DNA from 2 places in the Streptomyces sp. Pv4-95 genome. Region 1 is predicted to be linked to the other one. Evidence: riboswitches for the same ligand, from Rfam matches in the RefSeq annotation. Region 1 holds a riboswitch; the other holds the start of a gene.

Region 1 (7,355 bases):
CGGAGACGAGGAAGGCGACGGCCTCGGCGAGGTCGTGGGGGTCGGCGGCAGGTCCGGGCGGCGCGGCCGGACCCTGGGCGGCCCATGCGGCGCCGCGGGCCCGGCCACGCCTGCCCGCCGCGGCCGGGCGGTGCCGGGTTCCGGAGACCCGAGGGGCGCCGGGCGAGACGACGTTGCAGCGCACGCCACTGGACGCCAGCTCGCTGCCGAGGCACTTGGTGAAGAGTGCGGCGGCGGCCTTGGAGGCCGCGTATTCGGCCAGACCGGCCCGGGGCACTCCGACGGGGTGGGCACCCACCGTGATGATGCTGCCCGCCCGCCGATCGGTCATCCGGCGGGCCACCGCCCGGGAGAGGTGGAAAACGCCGGTGGTGTTGACGGCGAAGAGGTCGTCCCAGTCCTGGTCGGTGAGTGCGGCGACATCCTCGGCGCGCAGTACACCGGCGGCGTTGACGAGGATGTCCAGGGGCCCGACGGTGCGCTCCGCCTCGTCCACCAGGCTCTCCACGGCGGCGCGGTCGGTGATGTCGACGGCGCGGGCGATGACGCGCGCGGCGCCGTACGCGGATTGCAGAGCGGTGATGCCGTCCGCCTCGCGGTCGACGGCGATCACCCGCGCGCCGCGATCGGCCAGCAGTCTCGCCACGGCCTCCCCCGCAGTGCCACCGGCCCCCGTGACCAGCGCCGTCCGCCCGGAGAGCTCCCCTTCCCGCATGCCTCACCCCTCGACTCATTGGTTAGGTAAGCCTAACCTAACAGCTTGGAGCGGTCCGCGGGAGTCCGATCAGGGCGTGACGACGGAGAAATTGGGGTCCGGCTCCACGAGCAGACTCATGAGCCGCTGCAGCGCCCCCGCGTCCCCCTCCTGCTCCACCCCCTCCGCCTCCCGGCCGGCGAGCAGACCGAGCAACTGGACCTTGGTGAGCCGCAGCGTCAGATCCGGCCGCCGCTCCCCGGACGGACTCGGCGGGCCCGGCGAACTCAGGTGGGTCAGCGCACCGTTGGACAACGTCAGACGCCAGCTGCGGTCCTGGTCGGTGATGTACACATCGAAGGAGAGCGGGTACTCCGCGGCCGTGGGGCCGTCGATGCGGATGGCGAGCGAATCCAGCAGCCGGTCGACACTCAGCGCCATGGCAATCTCCGGACCGGTCGCGTCCGGGGGCACCTCCGCCGGAGTGCCGCGCAGTTCCATCGCTCCGGTGAGATAGAAGTTGCGCCAGGTGCCGTTCTCACAGCCGTGGCCCAGCCGCTCATAGACGGTCGCCAGTTCCAGACAGGCCCGCGTATGGCCGGGGTCGGCGAAGACGACATGGTTGAGGAGGGTGGCCGCGAACCGCAGATCGCCGTTGGCGGCGTACCGCTTGCCCGCCTCGTATGCGGCCTCGGCGCCGCCCAGGACCTGCACATAGCGCTTGGCCTGTTCGACCGGCGGGTGCTCCCAGAGATGGGCGGGATTTCCGTCGAACCAGCCCATGTAGCGCTGGTAGATCGCCTTGACGTTATGGCTCACCGAACCGTAGTAGCCGCGGTTTGCCCACTCCCGCTCCAGCGCCGGCGGCAGCCGCAGCTCCTCCGCGATCTCCGTGCCGGTCAGCCCCTGGTTGAGCAGCCGCAGCGTCTGGTCGTGCAGATACGCGTAGAGGTCGCGCTGGCCCGTCAGCAGGCTGCCGATCCGCTCCTTGCCCCAGGTCGGCCAGTGGTGGGACGCGAAGGCGATCTCCGCGTCGTCGCCGAACAGCGCGAGGGACTCGTTGAGGTGGTGTGCCCATTTCCGGCTGTCGCGGACGGCCGCACCGTGCAGCGGGAGGATGTTGTGCAGAGTGTGGGTGACGTTCTCCGCCAGGCACAGCGCCTGGTGGGCCGGGAGGTAGAAGTTCATCTCCGCGGGCGCTTCGGTGTCCGCGGTCAGCTGGAAGACGATGTGCACCCCGTCGACGATCTCCTCCTGCCCGGTGCCGGTGATGTCCACGGTCGGCGGGATGAGGGTGCGGGTACCGGTGGAGGCCGTGGTGCCGAGACCGCAGCCGATCTGGCCGGCCGGCCCCTTGGGCAGCTCCGTGCCGTACGTGTAGACGGCACGCCTGGTCATGGCCGTCCCCGCGTAGACCTTCTCGCTGACCGCGTGCTCCAGGAAGCCGGCGGGAGCCAGTACCGGAACCCGGTCCTGGCCGTGCGGCAGCACACCGCGCCCGCCGCCGAAGTGGTCCTCGTGGGAGTGCGAGTAGATCAGCGCGGTGACCGGCCGGTCACCGCGGTGCCTGCGGTAGAGCTCCAGCCCCGCGGCAGCGGTCTCGGCCGAGCGGAGCGGGTCGACGACGATGACACCGTGCTCGCCCTCGACCAGCGTCATGTTGGACAGGTCCAGCCCCCTGACCTGGTAGATGCCCTCCGTCACCTCGTACAGGCCCTGCCGGCCGACCAGCCGGCCCTGGCGCCACAGGCTCGCGTTCGCCGTATCGGGGCAGTTGCCCGCCAGGAACCCGTACGCCCCGGCGTCCCAGACCACCCGGCCGTCCGCCGCGAGGACATGGGGCGGGTCGAGCGCGGCGATGAATCCGCGGTCGGCATCGGCGAAGTCCGCGTGGTCATCGACGGGCACAGCACTCACGTGGCACTACCTCTCCGGGTGGCAGGACGGTGGTCCGGCGCGTCGCCGGCGCCTCCGCCACGGGGATCAGCCATCGCCACCCAGGAGGGCGCCGCCGGATGACCCTTGAACATGATGTGCCCCACTGTGCCCCGTTCGCGCATACGCGTACGCACGCACGCCGACGCCCCACCCGCCCCATCCCTGACATGGACCACAGAGCCGGACGGCGCGCAGGTCCACGGGGCCCTTCCCAAGCGGCCCCGGGCCGGTCCACGCGGCGTCACCGGTCGGGCCAACAGAGTTACGAGCAGGGCGCCACAGGGCACAACAACGCCTGTGACGTGGTGACCCGCGCACGCCCACGGGCGCGTTGGCCCGGGGCGCACTCCCCCCGCCTCAGCTCACTGCTCCCGTCCGCCCGCAGCGGCGCTCCTCCTTCACGCCGCCACCGCGCAACGACCGCACCCGCAACAGGAGGGACGCCGCGTGCCCCCCGAGCAGAACCGCCAACTCGCCGACGCCGCCGAACGGTTCCGGCACGACCGCACCCCGCACACGGGGCCGGCCCCCGCCGCCGGCCCGCGACCCGTGGACCGGCGCGAGGCATACCGTCGCGGCGCCGCACGGCCGGCTCTGCTCGCCGCGGCCGGCCTTCTCGCCGTCGGCATCGCCTTCGGTGACGGCCTGCTCATCGCGGGCGGGCTGATGCTGGCCGGATACTTCGGCCGCCCCTTCGCGCCGTACCCCGGCCGCGCCGGCGAACGGCCTCGCGAGGACTTACCGCCGCCGGGATGACCGCAATCCGGCGGCGGACGGACACACACCGGCCCGCCGGCCGTCCGTCGGGCGGCAGGCGGGTCGACGGGTTGTCACCAGCCCCTATCGGGAGCGGGCTTCACGTCAGGCGGCGGCTTCTCGACGCCACGGCGACGCACATCGCCCCCAGCAGGAACGTGAGGCCACCGATGACGACGTTGTTCCAGATGACGCCGGCATCCGGGTTGGTGCCGACGATCCACGGCGCCACGATCATCCACGCGCCGATCGCGCACATCGCACCGCTCAGGCCGTACATCCGGTCCGGCGTCACGGTGAACCCGATGGCCAGCAGGGCGATCGCGATGCCGACGATGAGGTTGTGCGTCACGAGCGCGGACTGCGAGGCCGTGTAGTGGACGATCCATGGCGAAGCCGCGCAGTACAGGCCGACGAGGAACACCGGTCCGTCCACGAGTACCACGTCACGCCCGCCGAGAACCCGGTCGTATCGGGCTTGCATCTCGGTAGCGTCGGGGTGACCTGCGAGGTCGCCCCTGCTGTGTGAGACGTCGGCCATGCGACTCGCCTCCTTGGTTCACAAGCCTTGGCCGTACCGCGAGGCATCTGCCACGCACTCTTTATTCTGCACTTATGTCCCCTTTATGGGTAGATGTGCAGCCCTTCAATTTTCTCGCGACGGGCCCGGCGCACCGAAAACCCCTTACGGGCGCCCCGGCGTCCGCCCCAGCGCCAGATTCCAGCGGCCGCCCCGACCGCTCAACTCGGTCGCGGTCAGCGGCGGCACATCCATCCGCCAGAAGGCGTCCAGCGGCACCCGCAGGGCACACACCGCCGCGGCCCGCACCACGTCCGGCTCCACCACCGCCAGCACCCGCCCGGAGACGTCGGCCACGCCGTCCAGCCAGCCTCCGACCCGGTCGCACAGCTCCCGCAGCGACTCCCCGCCGTGCCCCGCGAAGCCGGGGTCGGACAGCCAGGCGGACACCGCCGCGGGATCCGCCTCGGCCACCTCCGCCAGCGTCCGGCCGCGCCAGGCGCCCATCCCACAGCCGGCCAGCTCGGACGCGGTCGCCGCGGAGAGCCCCAGCTCAGCGGCCGTGCGACGGCAGCGTACGGACGGGGAGACCAGGGTCCGGTCGGCTGCCGGGAAGCCGCCCGCGGCGGCCCGGGCCCGGCGCAGCCCCGCCTCGCTCAGCGGCGCGTCGTCGTCGAACCGCACCTCGCGCTGCGCGTCCCCGGCAGCCGGTGAGAGCAACGTCACCCGAGTTGTCATGAACCCCTCTTTCGATGTGCCGCGGCAACAACAGAGCGTCCGGTAAGGCGAGTTGTCGACACCGCGCGCCCCGCACTGCCCCTCTCCGCCCCCTGCTCGGCCTTGGCCCGCCCGCCGGTTCGCGGTACCTTCCCGAGGATATTGACGATGACATGACGGAAGCCGGTGGGATCCCGGCGCGGTCGCGCCACTGTATGTCCGGTTTCGACTCGGCCCCCGCGGGGGCCGGGACCGGGCGAGCCAGACCCGCCATGTCATTGCGCACTCCGCTACACGGGACGCGAGTTCCCCTACCAGGAGGTTCCGCCATGGCTCAGACCATCGCACCGCCGACGACCGGCGCCGTCACCCCGGCAACACTCCCCCTCAAGGCGATCGCCCCGTGGGCGCTGTTCTTCGGCGTCCTGATGCTCGTCCTGCTGTACTTCATCGGCGCGGAGCAGGGCGCCACCTCACTGCTGTCCGGTACGGACGTCCACGAGTGGGTCCACGACGGCCGCCACCTGCTCGGCTTCCCCTGCCACTGATCGGACCCGAGGAAATGAACTCCGTCACCATCAGAAATCTCCTGGTGCGCGGCATGCTCGCGGGTCTGGCAGCCGGTGTCGTCGCCCTCGTCGTCGCCTACTTCCTGGGCGAACCGAGGGTGGACGCCGCCATCGCCTTCGAGGAAGCGCAGACACACAGCCACGGCCACGAGCACGAGGTGGAGGTCGTCAGCCGCGGTGTGCAGTCCACGGCGGGGCTGGCGACCGGCGTACTGGTCTACGGCGTGGCCCTGGGCGGGATCGCCGCGCTGGCCTTCTGCTTCGCCCTGGGCCGGATCGGCCGCTTCGGGGCCCGGGCCACCGCCGTCCTGCTGTCCGCGGCCGCCCTGGTGGCCGTCTACCTCGTACCGTTCCTGAAGTACCCGGCCAATCCGCCGGCGGTCGGCGACCCCGACACCATCGGCAAGCGCACGGCTCTGTACTTCCTGATGATGCTGCTGGGCATCCTGCTCGCCGTCGCCGCGACGATTCTCGGGCGGCGGCTCGCTCCCAAGCTGGGCAACTGGTACGCCACGGTGGCGGGCGGCGCGGCCTTCGTCGTGGCCATCGGCATCGCGTACGCCTTCCTGCCGTCCATGAACGAGGTGCCGCACGGTTTCTCCGGCACGCTGCTCTGGCAGTTCCGGCTGTCGGCGATCGCCATCCAACTGGTGCTGTGGACCGCCTTCGGGCTGATCTTCGGCCACCTCGCGGAGCGCGTCGTCCCGACGAAGGAGGCTGCTGCCGCGCGGAGTGTGCCGGTCACACCCTGACGGCAGTGCCGCACCACGTGGAAGGGGCCCGCGACGGCTGTCGCGGGCCCCTTCCACGTACTCGGGCGACGAACCCGGCGGGCCACCTGAGCCTCAGGACTGGCCGGGAAGGTGGTCGAGATGCGGCAGGTCGTGGTCGAGCCGCTCGCGTTTGGTGCGCAGATAGCGGAGGTTCTCGGCGCCGGGCGGCGTCAGCAGCGGGACCTGCGCCTCGACCGTGACACCGTGCCGCACCAACGCCTCGCGTTTGCGTGGATTGTTCGACAGCAGGCGCACGGACCGGACACCGAGATCGTGCAACATGGCGGCGCCTGATCCGTAGTCGCGGGCATCGACCGGCAGGCCCAGGGCGATATTCGCCTCGACGGTGTCCAGACCGTCCTCCTGCAGTCCCATCGCCCGCAGCTTGGCGACCAGCCCGATTCCGCGCCCCTCATGGCCGCGCAGATAGACCAGGACGCCCCGCCCTTCGGCCACGATCGCCCGAAGGGCCTCGGACAGCTGTTCGCCGCACTCGCAGTGCGTGGACGCGAAGGCGTCTCCCGTCAGGCATTCCGAGTGCAGCCGGGCGAGGACCGTCCGGCCGGCCACGTCGCCGTGCACCAGCGCCACGTGCTCCACGCCGCCCCGGCGGTCCAGGTAGCCGACCGCCAGGAACTCGCCGTACGCCGTCGGCATACGCACCTCGGCGACCCGCTGCACGGTCGCGGGTCGCACCGCATCCGCGAGGCGGTTGACCGCTGCTCTCCGTTCGTTTTCCGTGAGTTGCCGTACGACACCGGACTGGCGAGCGGCATCGTCGAACGCGACATCGGCACCGGGCTCCGTCATTCCGCGATCGTACGTGCGCGGGAGAACGGGAGGCGGCAATCACTCACAAGATGACAAGGCCCGCCACCTGCATGGTCGATGGGGTGTGTGGCATGCACAAGGGCGGAGTGCACCGCCCAGCCCGGCGCGGCGCTCGCGGCCTATGCTGCGACTGCTGCGCCGACACCGGCACCGAGCGACGAAAGGCCCGCCCCACCATGACCGCTTCGGGACAACGGACCTCGCCCCCCGGCCTCCTGCCGACGGACACCGCGGAGGAGGTACGGCAGCAGCAGCCGAAGCTGGCGGTGCTCCCCATCGGAAGCTTCGAACAGCACGGCGCGCACCTGCCGTTGACGACGGACACGGTCATCGCCTGCACCATCGCGGCGGAGATCGCCGCCACCCATCCGGTGCTCCTGCTGCCACCGCTGACGATCTCCTGCTCGCAGGAACACGCCGCCTGGCCCGGCACGGTCAGCATCTCCGCGGCCACCCTGCACACCGTCGTGACGGACATCGCCGCCTCGCTCCGGCGCTCCGGGATCGGCACCCTCGTCCTCGTCAACGGCCACGGCGGGAACTACGTGCTGCGCAAT
Region 2 (7,355 bases), 860 kb from region 1:
GGCGAACGCGACCGCGCGTGGTGGCCATCGAGTGGCTCGATCCGCTCTGGCCGGCGGGGCACTGGGTGCCGGAGCAGATCACCTGCGCAGGCGGCACGCCACTGCTCGCGGTGCCGGGCGAGCACACCGAGCCGATGGAGTGGAGTGCGGTACGCGCCGCCCGCCCCGACGTGATCCTCGTTCTGCCCTGCGGCTTCAGCCCTGACCGCACGCTGCGGGAACGCCGTTTGCTCACCGAACTGCCGGGCTGGGACGAACTGCCCGCCGTGCGCAACGAGGCCGTCTGGGTCCTGGACGGGCCCGCCTACTTCAACCGGCCGGGCCCGAGGGTGGTCCGGGGTGCGGAGGTCCTGGCCCACGTCCTGCACTCCGTCGATGCGGGCGACCCCGTGGTGCCGGGCGAGGCGACCCGCCTGTCCGCAGTGGAGGAGTGACCATAGGGCTGGACAATGGCACCACGGCTTGCGAGGCAACAGCCTCCCAATGCGGCCATAGCGCGCCTCACCGGGCCGCTCCCTCACGGAGCACCGAGCCGGGCGCCTGCCGGCTCCACCCGACCCGGCACCGAACCCACCCAGGCCGCTACGATCCGGCCCGGGCAACCCAGCCCGAACCGAGGAGGGCCCGGTGCCGCAGGAGCCGATGACCGCAACGCTCGGCCGCAGCGAGTTGGTAGGGCCGTTCTTCTCCGTACGGACCGATGCCGGAACACCGCGCGACCAGGGCTTTGTCCCCCTGGCCGAGCTGTACCAAGAGAATGCCTCACCGGCACTGAGCCACCGCCTGGAGACGGTCGCCACCCGGCTCCGCACAGCGGAACGGCGGGTCGCCGCATCCCTCGTTTACCAGGGCCTGGCCGGGCGGCTGTGGTCCATCGCCCTTGCACCCGCGGTACTGACCGGACGGCTACCCGATCTCGACAGCGACGCCTTGTGGTGGCATCCGGACCGGAGCACCCCTGACGAACTCTGGCTGCCCGCCCCGTGCCCCCTGCCCTCGACCTCCGAGAAGGATCTGTCGGGCCAACTACTGGCAGCGGTCCTGCACGGTCACCTGGTGCCGCTGCTCCAGGCCGTCAGCACTGTGGCCACGATCTCCCCCCGGGTGCTGTGGGGCAACGCCGCTTCGGCACTGGTCGGCACCCTCCGTGTCCTGCACGACTGGTGCCACAGAACAGGCCGCCCGGAAGCGGCGGAACGAGCGGTGGCGCTGACCACGACCCTGCTCGACGCCCCGCCTCTGCGCGACACCGGAACCCTGGATCCCGCCGTCCCTGAATTCTCACGACGCAGTTGCTGCCTGTACTACCGCGTTCCAGGCGGAGGGCTCTGCGGAGACTGCGTGCTGAGGCGAACCGGGCGATAGGGCGTCAGCCCCTTCGGGCCGGGCCCATTCGCGATCCGGCCGAGATCGCGGCGTCATACGACGAGTACGGAGGTGATGCCGGGAAGCGCGTACCGGTGAGGTGCTGGCGGCCCGGTGTCGTCGCGCGATGTGTCCTCCTCGCGCAAGGAGGGCCGGTGTCGGGCACGGCGGTCGTTCCGCTCGCTGTGGAACTCTCGGACTCCTTGAGTGGTCTACCGGCCTTGCTGTGGTCAGACCTCCGGATCGGTGCGGCAGGGGACCACGATCAGGCAACCACTGTCTACGGTCGAGTCCGACGCCTTGCCAGGCCGCTGAGGCCCGCGGCGCGCGGTGGCCCCCCCCCCGCTGGTGCGTGGGCCGTGTGCCGCCTTGTCTACCCTGGACCAGCAGCTGGTTCGCCCCGTCCGCCAGACGGGGTGTCGTAAGAGGGAACCCGGTGGGAGTCCGGGACTGCCTCGCAGCGGTGAGTGGGAACGACCGCCGTCATCCAGCACTGGGTCGTGTGACCTGGGAAGCGACGGTCAGTAGGTGCCCCGTCCTTCGGGATGTGCCCACGAGTCCGAAGACCTGCCACTGCTCGTGCGGGGTGTGATCACCGCGCACGCATCCACGGCGACCCGGTACCGGGACCGATGACCGAGTGGCGCGTTCCACCTCTCCCTGCGCATGACGGGGACGGGCCGGCCCGCATCCCGTTCGCGGCCCTGATCCGGTCCTCACGACGACTCGCGAAGGAGAGTTTCGTGCCCGACGAACCGAGCATGCCCACCGTCCCCTCCCCTCGAACGCCTCGCCCCAGCGGCCCCTGTGTCCTGCTCAAGCATGGTGAGATCTTCCTCAAGGGCCGCAACCGGCACCTGTTCACCGAGCGGTTGCACGACAACCTCCGCCACGCTCTGCGGGGCATAGGCGGCTCCACGTGGATCAAGTCCGGCCAGAACGTGACCGTGCTCGGCGGCGAGGTTTCGCAGGATGTCCTGGTGGAGCGCGCCCGCCGGGTGATCGGGTTCAACTCGGTGGAGCCCGCCCTGCGGGTCCCCGGCACCGTTGCGGACATCACGCAGGTGGCTGTGGACGCGCTCGCCGACGCCCGTGCCGAGCAGCCCGGGATCAGTTTCGCCGTGCGGGTCAAGCGTCGGTACAAGGGCTTCGAGATGACCTCGTCGCAGTTCGAGCGCTTTCTCGGCGCACGCGTCCAGGAAGCTCTGGGACCGGTGCCGGTGAACCTCTCCAACCCGGATGTACGACTCTCGGTCGAGATCGACCACAAGGAGAGCTATGTCTCATGGAACCGCTACCAGGGGGCGGGCGGGCTCCCCGTCGGCTCCGGCGGGCGTGCCCTGGTGCTGCTCTCCGGCGGCTACGACTCGCCGGTGGCGGCCCATCGGGCGATGCGTCGCGGGCTGCGCTGCGACTTCGTCCACTTCACCGGCGCCCCGTACACGAACGCCGCTTCCGTCTACAAGGCTTACGCCCTCGCGCGTGAACTCAACCGCTACCAGCCCGGCGGACGGCTGCATGTCATCGCGCTCGGCAACGCCCAGAAGCAACTGGCCATCGCGGGGGCCGGCAAGCTTCAGGTCGTCGCACAGCGACGGCTGATGGTCCGCGCGGCTTCCGCGCTGGCGAGCCGGACCCGAGCGGAAGCCCTGGTGACGGGTGACAGCCTGGGGCAGGTGGCCAGCCAGACCCTCGCGAACATGGCCGCCGTGGACGAGGCCGCCACCCTGCCGGTGCTTCGCCCGCTGGTCGGCTGGGAGAAGCAGGAGATCATCGACGAAGCCCGGGCCATCGGCACGGCGGAGATCTCCGTACTGCCTGACGAGGACTGCTGCAAACTCCTCGCACCACCCCGAGTCTCCCTCCGGGCCGGATTGACCGACCTGCGCTCGGTGGAGAAGCGCCTCGATCTTGACGACGTGGTGGACGGCCTGCTGCGCGACGTCCAGGTCATGTATCCGGGTGAGATCGAAGGGGAAGACCGGGCGGACGCGGACAGCGAGTTCGCGCATGGCGGTACGGGCACGGCCGTGTGCGCGACGGCACCGTCCGCGGCGGTGTCCTCATGACCGGCGAGGACCTGCGGCGGATCCTGGTGATCGGGATCGGCGCGGGAGATCCGGAGCATGTGACGCTGGCCGCCGTGCGGGCCATGCGGGACTGCGAGGTGTTCCTCCTCCTGGACAAGGGCACGCGGACGTCCGAACTGACACGACTACGCCGCAACCTGGTGGCCGAGCACGCCGGCCCCGGCCACCGGGTGGTCGAAGCCGAGGACCCGCGGCGTGACCGCTCCCCCGCGGACACCGCGGGCTACCGGTCCCAGGTCGTCGACTGGCGCCACCACCGGGCCGCCCTGTACGAGCGGCTCATCCAGGACGAACTGGCGCCGAGCCGGACCGGCGCCTTCCTCGTGTGGGGCGACCCCGCGCTCTACGACAGCACGATCGACGCGCTGGATGAGGTGGCTGCCCGCGGCCAGGTGTCGTTCACATACAACGTGATTCCCGGGGTGAGCAGCATCTCGGTGCTGGCCGCCCGCCACCGTACGACGCTGACCCGACTCGGCAGGCCGCTCCGAATCGCCCCCGGCCGACACGTCGCCGGGTCAGGACTCGTCGCGGGCGAGGACGTCGCCGTCATGCTCGACGTCGGTGCGGCGCTCACCGCGCACCGGGCGGAGGGCTGGTGGATGTACTGGGGCGCCTACGTCGGCACACCCGAAGAGCTGCTCGTCTCCGGCCCACTGAACGAAGTCGCCGACCAGGTAGTGGAGTTGCGTGCCGCAGCACGCAAGCGTCATGGCTGGATCATGGATGCCTGCCTGCTGCGCACCGACGGTCCCGATCAGCAGGCAGAGGCCACGCCTCCATCGGGTTCCGGCCAGAACTCCGCCGGGCTTCTCCCGCCGCTGTAGCACCCCGGTGGCCGAAGCGCGCTGCCGCATGAGCGCGTTGTGGTCAAGCTGCTCCCACGTTTCACACCGGGCGAGGCTGCGGTCATACAACGACGCCAGCGGGGTCGAGCGGACCCCACGATGGGGAGCGTCGCAGTCGGGACACGGGCCGCCCAGGCGCCTGGGCGGCCCGTGTCCCGGAGGTACCGGCCACTGCCGATGCCCTGCGCCACGCCCATCGCCTCGTCTACGCGGAAGGCATCGCCCCTGGAAGACCCCCGGGCGGCTACTCCGATCGGCCTGGGCTGCCGCATCTGCGAGCGCCGCGACTGCGCCCAGCAGGCCCGTCCCACCGGCCGGTGGCCGACTCGCCTTCGACCCGTTCGGCGCACTCACGTCCCCTATCCGGTGGAGCCGTCGGGCAGCGACAGGTGAGCGGCGCCTTGAGCCTCTCCGCAGTGTTCGCAGTGCGCGGCGGGCTTCGAGGGCCCCCGCACCCGCGAGGGCATCAGCGTCGAGATGGGGCGATGTTGCCGTGCTCATCAGGTCTCATGGGCCTACAGCCCATTGTGTTGCGCGCCCCCAAAGGCCAACTCCCAATCCCGTTGGGACTGCAAGGCAGGCTCGGCCCCCGCAGCAGCACGCGATATCGGTCGGCGGCCGGGTACGCTGCCCGCTCGCCGAGAACCGCTCCGAAGGGGAGCGACGAGGGGGAGCGATCATGCGCAGAGCTGCGGGAATCAGGCGTAGGGGCATAGTGACCGCTGCCGTGCTGGCCACTGTGCTCACGGCTGCGGGATGCGGCGCGGACTCCAAGCCGACCGACTCCCGGGCCACAGGCTCCACCGACGCGGCAGACAACGGCGGCAAGGATGCCCCGCCGAAGACCAGCTCCCTCACTTGGAAGTTCGAGCACATCGCGGACTTCAGCGGAGAACTCACGGATGTCGCCGTCCTGGCCAAGGACGACATCTGGGCGGTCGGGACCGAGAACAACGGCAAGTCCAACGCCCACTTGCTGCACTATGACGGTTCGCGGTGGAAGCGTGAGCCTCTCCCCGATCCTCTCGCCGCCACCGACTACCCGCCGAAACTGGAAGAAGTCGGAGAGAAAGCCCTGTGGGTGCGGCCGCAGACCCACCAAGACGGCGACGGCGTGAACCCCTGGGCGATGTGGGACGGCACTCGCTGGTCCGCGGTGCCGAACCCTCCGCCGGGCAACGTCGGCGACCTCGATGCCGCGAGCCCGGACGACATCTGGGCCCTCGGCGGCGAGCAGACCGCCGTGCACTGGGACGGCACCCGCTGGACCACGACGCGTCTGCCGTACGGCGCCTCCGACCTGGCCGTGGTGGGGCCGGACGATGTCTGGGCGGTCGGCAGCCGCTCGACCGGTCCGGGCACCGAACTGGGCTACGGCGAGCGGTACAACCAGCCGGCCTCGATGCACTGGGACGGCACGTCATGGAAGTCCGTGGCGACTCCACAGGCCCGCTTCGAGAAGCCGATCCCGCCGGAGCCCAGCGCCGGTCTCAGCCAGGTCTTCGCTCTCGAAAGCGGTGAGGTGCGCGCATACGGCGGCAACACCTTCAACCATGGCGAGGTCGAGAACGAACCGGCGGACGAGTACATCCGGCTGCGCTGGGACGGCTCGAAGTGGGTCGATCAGGAAGAAGCGACCGGCGGCTGCGCCGGTCGGACCCCGGTGGGTCAGGACGACAAGGGCCTGTTCCTCGACGGCAACTGGTTCCTGACCGACGGCGGCCGGTGCGTGAAGATCAAGCGCCACCGCCTGCCCCTGTCGACCGGCGCCCGCAAGGGGTCGAATCAATCGCTGTGGCTCAAGGAGATTCACCGGGTCCCCGGCACCGACGAGTGGCTGGGCGCCGGACAAGTGCAGGTCAACCAGTCCGGCGATCCCTTCGGCGCCCCCGTCGTCGTACGCCTGCAGCGCGGCGGCTGACCTCTGGCTGCCTCCAATGAAGCGTCGAGCAGAGCCCCGGGGCGGAACAGGAGCCGGCCCCGTCGCTCCGGGCGAGGGGGCCGGCTCGTAGCTCAGTGGAAGGTGACGTAGCCGTTGCCGTCGCGGTCGTTCCCGCTCTTGGAGTACGAGTGGACGTCGGCGCGGCTGCCGCCGGGCTTGTAGAGGTAGATGGTGTCGCGGTCGTTGTTCCAGAGGAAGTTGCAGTTGTCGCGGTAGACGACGTTGCCGCCGTCGGAGTCGGTGCCGTTGCCGCCCCGGAGCCTGATGTAGTCGCCGGGCTGCAAGTAGTGGTTCGCGGTGAACGTGAACCGGTTGCCCGTGGCGTCCTTGACGACGTAACCGCGGAGGTTGACGGTCGCCGTACGCGAGTAGTTCTTGATGGTCAGGTACTCGTCCCGGGTGTTGCCGGAGCTGCAGCTGTTGGAGTCGCGGCCAGGCGCGTCGTACTGGGCTCCGCGGACTTTCAGGGCAGAGGAGTACTCGGCGGCCTGGGCAGGGCTGGCTATCAGTGCGGCCAGTGTTCCGGCCGCGAGAAATGTGGCACCGAAGGCGATACGGGTACGCATGGTGAGGTCCCCCCTCAAGAGTGCTGATGAGAGACAGGACCCTACAGACAACACGAGTCGCTTGTTACGGTTTCAAGTTTTCTGATCCCGGACATCACGGGCAGCGGATCCGCTGCACGAACCCCGACACCACCACCCGCCACAACGACCGACTGACCCACCATCAACGCACTGTGCGCGAAGCTCGGCACCCTCAGAGGTTGGAGGCAGAGGCGAGACTGTGCACCCCACCCATGGAGATGGTCGGCGACTTGGCCAGGGCATCGCCGTGGTCGAACAGCGGCGCGAGAAGGCAGTGCGAGCGGAGCCGTAAGACCTTCAGCGGATGAGCTTGGCGCGACTCCGTCGTGTCCATCCGGCACCACGTGTGAGCACCGGACGCGGAGAGAGTCCCGTGCCGCTGATGCGCCCCGTATGCCGGCCGGGCTGCCAGGACGGGGCGGCTTCGTCCGCCGCACGGACAATTGCGGGCGACAACCCCGACCGGGTGGGTCAGACTTTCCGCAAAGGGGTCTACCCGTTCTGCCGCCTTTACTCGCGTGAG

The links. Region 1 has a riboswitch for cobalamin ahead of QOM21_RS32170 (CbtB-domain containing protein). Riboswitches for the same ligand answer to the same signal wherever they lie in the genome.
Region 2: linked by a shared signal. The riboswitch ahead of thiI (tRNA uracil 4-sulfurtransferase ThiI) and the one ahead of QOM21_RS32170 (CbtB-domain containing protein) in region 1 are both predicted to bind cobalamin.

What each region holds. Positions count from the first base shown of each region.
Region 1 covers NZ_CP127172.1:7,333,184-7,340,538, reverse strand. Annotated here, with positions in the region: gene QOM21_RS32195 (SDR family NAD(P)-dependent oxidoreductase) at 1-715, opposite strand, end outside; gene QOM21_RS32190 (alkyl/aryl-sulfatase) at 785-2,611, opposite strand; gene QOM21_RS32185 (hypothetical protein) at 3,080-3,388, shown strand; gene QOM21_RS32180 (SPW repeat protein) at 3,489-3,929, opposite strand; gene QOM21_RS32175 (histidine phosphatase family protein) at 4,074-4,646, opposite strand; cobalamin riboswitch at 4,765-4,915, shown strand; gene QOM21_RS32170 (CbtB-domain containing protein) at 4,955-5,173, shown strand; gene QOM21_RS32165 (CbtA family protein) at 5,188-5,946, shown strand; gene ribA (GTP cyclohydrolase II) at 6,040-6,777, opposite strand; gene QOM21_RS32155 (creatininase family protein) at 6,975-7,355, shown strand, end outside.
Region 2 covers NZ_CP127172.1:8,195,438-8,202,792, reverse strand. Annotated here, with positions in the region: gene QOM21_RS36080 (cobalamin-binding protein) at 1-434, shown strand, start outside; gene QOM21_RS36075 ((2Fe-2S)-binding protein) at 643-1,365, shown strand; cobalamin riboswitch at 1,740-1,955, shown strand; gene thiI (tRNA uracil 4-sulfurtransferase ThiI) at 2,127-3,434, shown strand; gene cobF (precorrin-6A synthase (deacetylating)) at 3,431-4,282, shown strand; gene QOM21_RS36060 (short-chain fatty acyl-CoA regulator family protein) at 4,403-4,696, shown strand; gene QOM21_RS36055 (hypothetical protein) at 5,019-6,224, shown strand; gene QOM21_RS36050 (lamin tail domain-containing protein) at 6,317-6,811, opposite strand.